DNA from 3 places in the Ruegeria sp. HKCCA5929 genome. Region 1 is predicted to be linked to each of the others. Evidence: riboswitches for the same ligand, from Rfam matches in the RefSeq annotation. Region 1 holds a riboswitch; each other region holds the start of a gene.

Region 1 (3,987 bases):
ACCTCGTCGATGATGTAGATCTTGTAACGCGCGCTGGCGGCGCGATAGCGGACACTGTCGATTATTTCGCGAATGTCATTCACACCGGTCCGGCTGGCGGCGTCCATCTCCATCACATCGACATGGCGGCCTTCCATGATCGCCACGCAATGTTCGCATTGCCCGCAAGGCTCGGTCGTCGGGCCGCCATTGCCGTCGGGGCCGATGCAGTTCATACCCTTGGCGATGATCCGCGCGGTGGTGGTTTTGCCGGTGCCGCGAATGCCGGTCATGATGAAAGCCTGCGCAATCCGGTCCGCTTCGAATGCGTTTTTCAGGGTGCGTACCATGGCATCCTGACCCACCAGATCGGCAAAGGTTTCCGGGCGATATTTGCGGGCGAGAACCTGATAGGCGGGGCTGGGCGTGTCGGTCATGTTTTCTCGGTCGGATTCGGTGCTTCGGCTCAGCGTAGTGGCCGCTGCCTTCCGCGTCCACTGCGCGGCGCGATGATTTTTGATTTAGATTCCGACCGGATTCGCACTAAGCTGTTCCAACAAAATTTAAGACTCATTTTTGTAAAGAGTTCCTGGTGGAGGACACACGTTCATGTCGCAGCTGGTTATCTATGCCCTGCAAGTCGCAGGAGGAACGCTGGCCCTGACGTCTATACCCGGACATGGCGGGGACTATGAGACGGATCTGGATACGATTGCCGCGTGGAAGCCGGGGATTGTCATTTCAATGACAACGGATGTCGAGATGCTTCAGCACGGGGCGCAGGATTTTGGCAGCGATATTCAAAGCCGCGCCAGCCGGTGGGTGCATCTGCCGATCGAAGACTTTGGCGCACCAACGGCGGCGGTTGAAGAGGCGTGGCCAGAAGTTAGCGCCGCCGCCCGGCATGCCCTGGCTGGAGGAGGCCGAGTGCTGGTGCATTGTCGGGGCGGCTGTGGCAGGTCGGGGATGGTTGTCCTGCGTCTGATGGTCGAGTGCGGCGAACGGGCTGACAAGGCGCTGGAGCGTCTGCGGTCGCTGCGCCCCTGTGCTGTGGAAACAGACGCGCAGCTGGCTTGGGCGGCCCGGGTTTCCCCGGCGCAGGTGGTGTGACCTCAGGCCGAAAGCTGTTCGGGTGCGTGTACGGTTTTCCGGGGCCGTAGCGTTGCAACCTCGATCATCGCGCATGGTGGGTTTGCAATGATGCCAGATGGCAGGGTGCGGAACGTGTTTCCAAAAATCAGATCAGCATAGAGGTTCAGGTCTTCAATTGCTGCGTCGGGTTGCGTGTCACAAAACACGCGAACACTGTCTGATTGTGCCTGGAAAATTGCCTGACACCCTTTCGTGCAATGTGAAAGTTCACTACTACCGTCAAACTCGAAGTCGTCGCCTGTGGCAGCCGAAGCTTGTGTCATGGCCTCGGAGATCGAGCGCGCCAGCCGCGCCAGGGCGGGGCAGGTTTTGCCCGTCCGCTGACATACCGTTGCGCTGTATTCATGCGTCTTTGTCTTCCAGATCATCCTGCGCCCTCCGCGCGTGGTGGACAGAAGGATCGGGTCAGGTGGGACAGCGAAGTGCAGTCAGGACCTGCCCGGACACCCCGCCCGAGTTTCGGTTTCAGTTTCGATGGCAGGTCTCCTGACTTGCGGGTCATGGCTTTGCCGACCTTCCCAGCCCTCGGGGCCAGTGGCGTTTCGGCATTGCTCAACGCTTACAGTTGCGGGGGCAGTCGCGGCATTGGTTAGCGTCCGGATGACCAGACGGAACCGCACCGTGTTCCCTTTTCATCCCGACCCCTTGTGGGGGACAGGAACCATCACACAATCGCTAGCGTCTGATCCGGTTCCGAGTCAAGCGGATCTTTGTCCCCGACGTTTGGTCATGCTGGATGGGTAAAAACTTCCCGCGTAGAGTTTCAATTATTGAAGTAAGAAACTTTGTCTTCGGCGCAGGGTCAGGGATCATGTTGGATACAGAACAGACGGTTTTAACCGAAGAGTTCCTCTTTCCGTCCGGGTCATCAACCCTTTCAGCGCGCTTGTACCGACCGTTGTCGGAACCCGGCACAGTGGTTGTGCTGAACAGTGCCACAGGCGTGCCACGCGACTATTATCGCCACTTCGCACGTTGGCTGGCCGCTGAGCGCGGCATGGCGTGCCTAACCTATGATTACCGGGACTTCGGGCACTCTTTGACCGGCCGCATGAAGGATGCACGTGCGACAATGGCCGATTGGGCCTTGATCGATATGCCGGCGGCGCGGGCGGAAATGCGCAGGCGTTTTCCCGGTGCACAACAATGGACGATTGGTCATTCTGTAGGTGCCATGCTGGGACCCGTACAGCCCGATATCGACAAAATCGACCGGATGATTTGTGTGTGTTCTGGGCTTGTGACCCTGAACGATCACCCATGGCCCTACCGTGGATTGGCCGGGGTGTTCTGGTATGGGCACGCCCCATTGCTGGTCAAAGCGCTTGGGTACTTGCCCGGAAAGGCAATCGGTTTTGGTGCGGATTTGCCGGCATCGGTCTACTGGCAATGGCGTAAATGGTGCACCGCTCCTTCGAGTTACATGCCCGAGATCGGAGCCGGGTTGCCTGATGCGCGTTGGACAGAAACTGAAAAACCGGTGGATCTGTTTACTTTTGAAGATGACCAGATGGTCCCACCCGAGGCGGTATGGCGGCTTGCCGATCTCTATGGCCCCAAGGCCAAACGACATCTGCTGAAACCTGCTGAATTTGGGTTATCTGAAGTTGGGCATATTGGGGCTTTTGCCCGTCGTAACGCGGCCCTTTGGCCACGCTTTGTCGACATCTGAACACGTTTTGGGTGAGACCGCGTATCACCCATTAGGTATGTGAGGGGAAAGTGAGAGGTTGGACATCGACCCAAGCGGGGCTCGTTGTGGCTGCTTCCTTCCGGACCTGACCAGGTTGGCGAGGCGCTCGCCCGCGCCAACCTCTCGACTCTGGATATAGGGAAGGCGAGGGCAAAAGACAACCCGTCAGAACGTCAGACGGATCCGCTCGAACCCGGCTTCATCAGGACTTAGCAATTGGGCGTTGAACATGCGCAGCTCATCCATGTGTTCAAGGGCACCGGGACCTGTTCGAAGCAAGGCATTTACGCCCGTTTGAGCTGTCAGTGTAAACGGATAGGGGTGCCGCGCTATTGGGTCGGGCGGAAGGCGACGAGACAGGTAATCCCGCGTCAGTTCCTTGATGTCGAGCGGTGGTAGGTTGATGCGTTGGGCCGCAGAGGCGGCAGGAAAATGTCCGCCTCCGCTGGCGCGGTAGTTGTTGCTGGCCAAGACAAATCTTTGCGCAGGTTGAACAGGTTGGCCACCGAATGTCAGATTGCGAATTCGTCTGTTGTCAAGATCGACCAACCGACCATCACTGTCGAAGCGCGCAGGTTGCGATGGATCGATTTGATAGGACAGGCCGAAGATGACATCAAAATTGTAACCGGCACGTTCGGGGTTTACTAAGTCCGCTTCTGTATCATGTGACAGCTGGTTGAGCACGCTTGCCGACATTTCCAGCCAATCCAGCACGTCGGCACCGTTGATCTGTAATGCGCGCAGTTCATTGGGAAACGGATACAGGTCTGCAACGTGACGCAGGCATATTTCCCCCGCCGGGACATCTGTAAAATGCCGCGGGCCAGCGCGCCCACCGCATTTCCCAGGCGCCACGGCTGACAAAAGAGGTAACTCTTCCAAAGCGGAACCGTGCAAGAAAGAGCGCAAAGCGGCAGCCTGCGCCGCAGCAACCAGAGCCAAGCCGCGATCCGGTGCGCAAAAACTGAAATAACTGTGCATGGATTCTGATACGCGCGCGACGGGTTTGGCAACCGCGCTGCGTGTCTGACGATGGGCGTCGGCGAACAGACGCACCATATCCTGGTCTTCTTCGACCGCGATTCCGCTCGCGCAAACCGGGCGCAGGTCCGCGCGACATTCTTCAATGTTGAATCCGCTATTCGGTCGCGGAGAAACTA
Region 2 (3,987 bases), on a different contig from region 1:
TCAAGCGGCTGGAACCCATCGGGGCCAACAGGGCTGACACCGTTTGCCAGGAAAACATGCTCCAGCACCTGGCTCATGAAGTTCTCATCAACTTTGGTGGCCGAAACAAAACCATACATTTCTGGCGGGTTATGCAACGCCTCAAGTGCGGCCTGAATATCTGCAAAACTGTCAGGCGCCTCCAAGCCGGCCTCTTCGAACAGGTCCTTGCGATAGACAACCATTTGCGTCCAGCCATCCACCGGAACCGAGGCGGTTTCACCATTGAACGCTGCCATGCCCAAGGCACCCGGAGCGAAAGTATCAGCGCCCAGTTCTTCGATCACTTCGGTCGCAGCTTCGGTGTCCAGAATGCCCGCTTCGGCCCACGGCAGGGCGTACTGCAACGGGTGGTAGACCACATCTGGCAAGTCACCTGCGGCAAAGGCTGCGGTTGCGCGGGTGCCCAAATCCGTTTCTGTGACAGGTATCACCTCAACGGTTGTACCGGTCTCAGCTTTGAACTGGTCAGCCATTTCCTGCTGTTTCGCCAGACGCTCCGGCTGTTCCTCGGTCGTCCAGAAACGGATCGTGTCCGCCTGTACCGACATGGCCATCAGCGCCAGTGCCAACGAAGAGCCGAGCATCAGCTTGGCTGCTTTTGGTGTAAGTTTCATGGTCGGTTTCCTCCCCGATTGTCTTCCATGGATTGTTTGATTTTTTTCGCCAACTCGTTCGACGTCAGCAGTGGCGGCCCGTCAGAGTCGCGTTCGATCAGCACCGCCTGGCTGAGCTCGCGCAAAGTTGCGGGCTCTTCCCCTCGGGTCTGAAGTATCAACATCGTAGCAAGGCGTTCACCCGCCCGTTTGGAGTCGACGCTGAACGTCGTCAGCCCGGGGCTGGCGTATTGGCATTCCGGGACCCCGTCATATCCAAGAACCGAGACATCGCGTCCGATCTCAAGGCCAAATTCTGCACAGACAGAGTAGCTTCCCAATGCGGCCTGATCCGTCGCAAATACAATCGCGGTCGGCGGGACAGGAAGACGCAATAAAGCGCGCGCTTCAGCGGCCCCTTCTTCGCGGGTGCGCGCGCCTTCTCGGATCAATTCGGGATCGACTGGCAATCCTGCAGCCCTAAGCCCATCGACATAACCATCGCGACGCAGGTGGCTGTAGTTGAACTTTGGATCACTGCCGACAAACCCGATACGGCTGTGACCAAAACGGACCAGACGTTCGACCGCGCCGCTCATGGCTTTTTCACCGGAAATATCAAACCACGATGTGTCGTCCTGATAGCCGGTTCGACCATATCCTGTCCGACCATAAAGGATGAAAGGCACCTGCAGGTCGCTGAGGTACCCAACTCGCGCGTCATCTACTTCGGTGCGTGGCAGGATAAATCCATCGGCCTTTCGTTCTTCGACCAAACGGCCCAAAACATTTAACATGTCCTGCTTCGACTTCGCGGTCGAAATTGTCATCGTCCAGTCAGACGCACTTGCAGCTTCACAAGCCCCTGCCAGAAAGTCCTGAAAAAACGGATTGTGCCGGTCCGGTTCTTCACTGTTGATGACCATGGCAATGGCACGCACGCGCCCCGTTCGAATAGCCTGAGCATGGCTGAGCGGGCGATACCCCATCTTGCGCGCCGTCACCTCAACACGCTTTCGCGTTGATTCTGAGATGTCGGAATACCCGTTCAATGCACGCGACACGGTGCTTTTCGAAAGACCAAGGTGATGTGCCAATTCGTCAAGCTTCACCCGCCCACCGGACGCGGCGCGCTGGGACCGGATTTGTCGCTGTTGCAATTCGGGATTCGCCATCATTCTTTCATTTAACTGTTCCGAAACCGGTTTCGGCAATCAAAAAATTAATTCCAGCACCCCGCGACGGACAATCACTCCCAATCAACGAACAGGTCACAACACCAACACTTAGACATCACCGCAGCCGATGAGATTAAAGCGGAACACCTCCGGAATTCGCAGATGACCCTTCCAATGCCGCAATCGGGAGTTGACCGTGCTCAAGTTTTTCTGTCATCAACGCGCCATGTTCGGTTCCGGGGAGTCACCCGGAGGCAATAGGGAATGCAGTGCGGCACGTTCTTGGCCAAATCTGCAACTGCCCCCGCAACTGTAAGCGGCGAGCGAGACTGATTACGCCACTGGGTTACACCCGGGAAGGCCAGTTGAGCGTTAAGACCCGCAAGTCAGGAGACCTGCCGAACATGCGCCCTCGGAAAGGGTGCTCATCATCGGCGACGGGGTGTGCGCCGGATCTGTTTGCCCGATGGGGCAAATAGTTTCGCATTCCCCAATGTCAAAAACCTATGCGTGCCGGGGAAGGCGCGACGTGAGAAGGACGTATTTGTGAAACACTTTTTGTTGGCCGCGGCCGCTAGTGCGGCGCTGCCCGCGCTGGCGCAGGCTCATTTCCTGCTGGAATACACCGAGGATACCATGATCGAGCGTCCCGGGGAGGTTCCTGTCAAGTTGGTCTTCTGGCATCCGTTTGAAGCCGGGCACGTGATGACCCTGGAAAAGCCAGAAGAATTCTATGTGATCCACAACGGCGAAAAGACCGATCTGTTGGGTACATTGGAAGAAACCACATTCGAAGGCCCCGAGAACAGCGCCAAAGCCTTTCTCGGTTCGGTCCCGGTGAAACGTTCCGGCGACTATGTGCTGGTGACGGTACCTGCGCCTTACTACGAAGAATCCGAGGATATCTATATCCAGCAGATCACTAAGGCTTACCTGAACCGCAATGAACTGCCCACCGACTGGGATCAACCGCAAGGTCTGGCGACCGAAATTCTGCCGTTGAACAAGCCCTATAACGTCATTGCAGGTTCCACCTTCACCGGCCGTGTACTGAGCGAAGGCGAACCGGTTGCCGGTGCTGAGATCGAAATCGAATACATGGCAGCCGAGCCCGATCTGGCGGGAAACGGTGCCAAAGACGCCACAGCATCCCCACTGCCGGGCGGCGCATTGGTCGCGATTTCAGATGAGAACGGCTATTTCACCTTTGGTGTACCGAAAGCGGGTTACTGGGGTTTTGCTGCTTTGGGTTCGGGCCCAAAAACCGAATATGAAGGCAAAGAACTGAGCCAGGATGCTGTGATCTGGATCCGCGCCTGGGATCTGGAGTAACCCCTATGCACATCGTGGACGGAGCCCTCTCGAACCCAGTTGTGATCGGCGGCGCAATCGCAGCGGCTGGCGGCATTGCCATAGGGCTGAAATCGCTGGACCTCGACCGCATTCCCACCGCGGGCGTCCTGTCGGCCAGCTTTTTTGTAGCCTCGCTGATCCATGTGCCGATCGGCCCGTCCTCTGTGCATTTGATACTGAACGGTCTGGCCGGGCTTTTGCTCGGCTGGGCCGCTTTTCCTGCGCTGTTTGTTGGCTTGCTGCTTCAAGCCGTGTTTTTTGGTTTTGGCGGTTTGACTGTGCTTGGGATTAACACGGTCAACATCGCACTTCCGGCAGTGCTGACATGGATGATCTTTGGCCGTCTGATCGCACGCGGCTCTCCTGTACAGGGCGCTATTTGGGGCGGGATCGGAGGCGCGTTTTCGATTGCAGCCACGACGGCCCTTGTCGCTGTCTCTCTGGCTCTGTCTGGTGACGCGTTTCTACCAGCCGCGAAACTGGTCTTTTTTGCACATATTCCCGTCATGGCAATCGAAGCGGTACTTACCGGTTTCGCTATTCTATTGACCCGCAAGGTCAAGCCTGAACTCTTTTTTAGGGGGGCCCCCGTATGAGGCATCTGATTTTTGCAGTTGCGATATGGCTTACCCCGCTTCCTGCGCTGGCCCATAAAGTTATCGCAGGGGTCTTTCCTGCAGGCGACGCGATTGAAGGGGAATTGGGCTTTTCCAACGGCGACATGGCTGAAAACCAAGAAGTTGTTGTTTACGGCCCCGATGGCGCTGAACTGGGGCGAACAGTCACAGATACCGATGGTTTCTTCCTCTACACCCCCACCG
Region 3 (3,987 bases), on a different contig from region 1:
CTCCGGCGGGAAACCGGGGGCTGTGATGTCCAAACCAGTCGCCTCTTCCAGACGTTTGATGATATTCGGCGACAGCTCGCGATCGCCATACCGGGCAATGCCATCTTCAAAAATCTTGATCATGACCGGATTCATTTCCAGAGGCACCCCGGCGCGGTCCGCTACCTCTTGAAACAGACCAATGTCCTTTTTCACCAAGTCCATAGTGAAGGAGATGTCGCGCGAACCATTCAGTATGACCTGACTTTCCGTTTCATGCACAAAGGACGTACCGGACGAGATTTTTATCGCCTCATATGTCGTGTTGAGATCCATGCCCGCCGCCTTTGCCGTGACCAGCGCTTCGGCGCAGGTGATCAGGTTGGCTGTGGCCAGATAGTTGGTCAGCACCTTCAAAACCGAGGCAGAGCCCAATTCACCCGTGTGCAAAACACGCCGTCCCATGGTGGTCAGAAACGGCAGAATCCGCTCAAAAGTCGCACGGTCACATCCCGCGAAGATCGAGATATTGCCGGTGGCCGCCCGATGGCACCCGCCCGAAACCGGGCAGTCCACCGCCGCACCGCCGCGTTCGATCACCTCGGCCCCCAAACGCTTGACCTCGGCCTCATCGGTTGTCGACATCTCCATCCAGATCTTGCCGGGGCCCACTTCAGGCAGCATCTCTTGCATGACCGCATCTGATGCCGCAGGCGATGGCAAGCAGGTGATGACCGCATCGCAATCGCGCATCAACTGTGCCGGGCCTTCTGCCGCCTTTGCACCGCGGGCGACGAACTCGGCCACCAGATCCGTGTTCAGATCGTGCACCGTCAGATCAATCCCGTTTCGCAGCAAGGAACCCGAAAGCTTGCCGCCAACGTTTCCCAACCCGATGAATCCTACTTTCATATGTCGCCTCTCCCTGCTGGCTTGTACCCGTCATGCGATCACGGATTTATCTGACCATTCATGCCGCCCAACGACAACCACAGGTCGCTTTTCACACCCGCCCCCTGATGTTACGCGCAACGCGCTTGACAAGCGGGCCAGCGGTGCCGCATGACCCATTCGTTGGTGTCGGCAAGAGCCGATGAAAAGGGAATGCGTCAACGGATCTTCCGCCAAACGCAGCCGCCCCCGCGACCGTGACCGGAGAGGGTGCCCAATGCCACTGGCCTAGGCCGGGAAGGCGGGACATCCGACAGAGGACCCTGACGTACCGGCCCTCTGACATCCTCAAGCCGGGAGACCTGCCAGCACCCGAAGTTGAAACCGGGCGGGGTGTTCCGGTATCGGGTCCATGTTGCAACACGTGGCCCGCTTGAAACCCCGTCCCCCGCGAAGAGGATTTGGGGGGATGAGAGACATGACTGAGACCACACCGGTCGAGCTGCTGGTCTGCACGACCTGCCGCCGCGGGCTGCCTATCGAAGACGATGCGCAACGCCCCGGCACATTGCTGCACCAGGCCTTGGAACAAGCCGAACTGCCTGAAGGCATCACCCTGAAACCTGTCGAATGCCTTTCGAACTGCGATCAGGGCTGTTCTATCGTGCTGCGCGGTGGCCCCGATCGCTGGACCTTCGTTTACGAAAACCTGAACGAAGTGGACCATGTCGATGTAATCGTCGACGGCGCAACCAAGTATCTGGCCACCGAAGATGGCCTGGTGAAATGGCGCGAGCGCCCTGAACATTTCCGCAAAAACTGCGCTTCGCGCATTCCCCCGATTGGAGCCTGACATGTCGAATCTCGAAAAACTTCCCGTCACCGTGATCACCGGCTTTCTGGGCTCGGGAAAAACAACGCTGGTCAAACACCTGATGCAGAACCCGCAGGGCAAACGTCTGGCTGTTGTCGTCAACGAGTTTGGCGATGTGGGCGTGGATGGCGACATCCTGAAATCCTGCGCCATCCCGGATTGCCCTGCGGAAAACATCATGGAGCTGGCAAACGGTTGCATCTGCTGCACCGTGGCCGACGACTTCATCCCAACCATCGAAGCCCTGATGGCGCTGGAGCCGCGCCCCGAGCACATCCTGATCGAAACCTCTGGCCTCGCCCTGCCCAAGCCGCTGCTGAAAGCGTTCGACTGGCCGGATATCCGCTCAAAGATCACTGTCGATGGCGTGATCGCTCTGGCCGATGCCGAGGCCGTCGCCGCCGGTCGCTTTGCCCCGAATGTCGAAGCTGTCGATGCCCAACGCCTCGCCGACGACTCGATCGATCACGAAACGCCCCTGTCCGAGGTGTTTGAGGATCAGATCTCTTGCGCCGACATCATCCTGTTGACCAAGCCTGATCTTGCAGGACCCGAAGGTGTGGCCAAGGCCAAGGAAGTCATCGCCTCCGAAGCACCGCGCCCCCTGCCTGTTGTCGAAGTCGCCGAGGGCGTTGTGGATGTCCGCGTTGTACTGGGTCTGGAAGCCGCAGCCGAAGACGACATGGATGCACGTCCGTCGCACCACGACGGTCATCACGATCACGAACATGACGATTTCGAAAGCATCATCGTCGAGTTGCCGGAACAAACCGATCCAGCCGATCTGGTCGCCAAGATCGAACGTCTGGCGACCGAGCTGAACATCCTGCGGGTCAAAGGTTATGCGGCAGTACAGGGCAAACCCATGCGCCTGCTGGTTCAGGCTGTGGGCACACGCGTCCGTCACCAATATGACCGCCCATGGGGACCAGAGGAAGAGCGCCGTTCGCGTCTGGTTGTTATCGCCGAGCATGACGACATCAAAGAGGCCGAAATCCACGCGATCCTCGCGGGCGTCACCGAGGCTGCCGAGTAAACCATGCACGTCGTCTTCCGCGAAAGCCACGGGCTCGAGGAAACCGAGACCCCAACCGATCTGGGCCAAAGCCCGGCGGATCTGGTTGTTTTGTCCTTCTCGGACAGCGACCTCGGCGCTTTCGCGGCGGGCTGGCATCGTGGCGGCGGAACCGAGGGTCGAATGCCAACGCTTCGACTGGCCAATTTGACCGCTCTCAAACACCCTCTGTCCGTCGACACTTATGTCGAGCAGACGTTGGACGGCGCCAAGGGCATTCTGATCCGCCTGATCGGCGGCGTGCCTTACTGGTCCTACGGCTTGCAACAGGTTCTGGCGCTGGCGCAGGCCAAGGGTATCGCGCTTGCCATTCTGCCCGCGGATGGGCGCGAAGATACGCGGCTGGATGACTATTCCACCCTGCCCGTTTCAACGCTACGCCGTTTGGCCCATCTGTGCGACACCGGTGGCGAGGTCGCGGCGCAAGCGGCATTGGCCCAGATGGCCTTGGCAGCCGGGCTTTATGCCGGGCCGGTGATGGGCGCAAAGACCCTGCCTGAATGCGGCGCATGGTGCCCGGATCGTGGTGTAATCCCAACGGATACCGCGTTCGAAGGCGACGCAAAACGTATCGTCGTCACGTTTTACCGCGCCTACCTGACGTCGGCCGACACTGCCCCAGTCGCAGCTCTGATCCGCAGCTTGCGTGCGCGCGGATTTGCGGCAGTGGGCCTGTTCGCGCCTTCGCTCAAAGCGCCAACTGCTGCCGATTGGTTGCGCGAGACGCTTGGGGCGTTGACCCCCGCTGCCATCATCAACGCAACGTCCTTTTCGGGCAAAGGCGCGTCGGGCACGTCTCCGCTGGATGCCGCCAATGTGCCGGTGTTTCAGGTCGCTCTGGCCACCTCGCGCCGCAAAGCCTGGGCTGAGGCGGAACGCGGTCTCTCACCTGCCGACCTTGTCATGCATGTTGTCTTGCCCGAGGTAGACGGGCGGATTTCGGCGGGCATCGCTTCATTCAAGGAACCGGGTAAACGCGATCCTCATCTGGAATACTCCCGCTTTGCCCACCGGGCCGAGGCCGAACGGATCGAAGCCATTATCGATCGGGTGTCAGGCTGGCTGCGCCTGAACGACAAACCGAAGGCGGATCAGATCCCGGCGTTGGTGCTGTCGACCTATCCCGGCAAAGACTGGCAGATGGCCCATGCGGTGGGTCTGGACGCGC

Evidence for each region. Region 1 has a riboswitch for cobalamin ahead of GOV90_RS06465 (hypothetical protein). Riboswitches for the same ligand answer to the same signal wherever they lie in the genome.
Region 2: it holds a riboswitch for cobalamin, as region 1 does, so the genes downstream of both, GOV90_RS09865 (DUF4198 domain-containing protein) here and GOV90_RS06465 (hypothetical protein) in region 1, are expected to answer to the same signal.
Region 3: it holds a riboswitch for cobalamin, as region 1 does, so the genes downstream of both, GOV90_RS13175 (DUF1636 domain-containing protein) here and GOV90_RS06465 (hypothetical protein) in region 1, are expected to answer to the same signal.

Annotation. Positions count from the first base shown of each region.
Region 1 covers NZ_WQGE01000002.1:351,582-355,568, reverse strand. Annotated here, with positions in the region: gene GOV90_RS06475 (DNA polymerase III subunit gamma/tau) at 1-416, opposite strand, end outside; gene GOV90_RS06470 (dual specificity protein phosphatase family protein) at 589-1,089, shown strand; gene GOV90_RS06465 (hypothetical protein) at 1,092-1,499, opposite strand; cobalamin riboswitch at 1,590-1,812, opposite strand; gene GOV90_RS06460 (hypothetical protein) at 1,943-2,803, shown strand; RNA gene ffs (signal recognition particle sRNA small type) at 2,852-2,950, opposite strand; gene GOV90_RS06450 (bifunctional 2',3'-cyclic-nucleotide 2'-phosphodiesterase/3'-nucleotidase) at 2,990-3,987, opposite strand, start outside.
Region 2 covers NZ_WQGE01000003.1:217,563-221,549, reverse strand. Annotated here, with positions in the region: gene GOV90_RS09875 (ABC transporter substrate-binding protein) at 1-656, opposite strand, end outside; gene GOV90_RS09870 (LacI family DNA-binding transcriptional regulator) at 653-1,810, opposite strand; cobalamin riboswitch at 2,028-2,231, shown strand; gene GOV90_RS09865 (DUF4198 domain-containing protein) at 2,360-3,145, shown strand; gene cbiM (cobalt transporter CbiM) at 3,151-3,762, shown strand; gene GOV90_RS09855 (cobalt ABC transporter permease) at 3,759-3,987, shown strand, end outside.
Region 3 covers NZ_WQGE01000005.1:65,174-69,160, reverse strand. Annotated here, with positions in the region: gene GOV90_RS13180 (NAD(P)-dependent oxidoreductase) at 1-891, opposite strand, end outside; cobalamin riboswitch at 1,038-1,255, shown strand; gene GOV90_RS13175 (DUF1636 domain-containing protein) at 1,349-1,723, shown strand; gene cobW (cobalamin biosynthesis protein CobW) at 1,725-2,780, shown strand; gene cobN (cobaltochelatase subunit CobN) at 2,784-3,987, shown strand, end outside.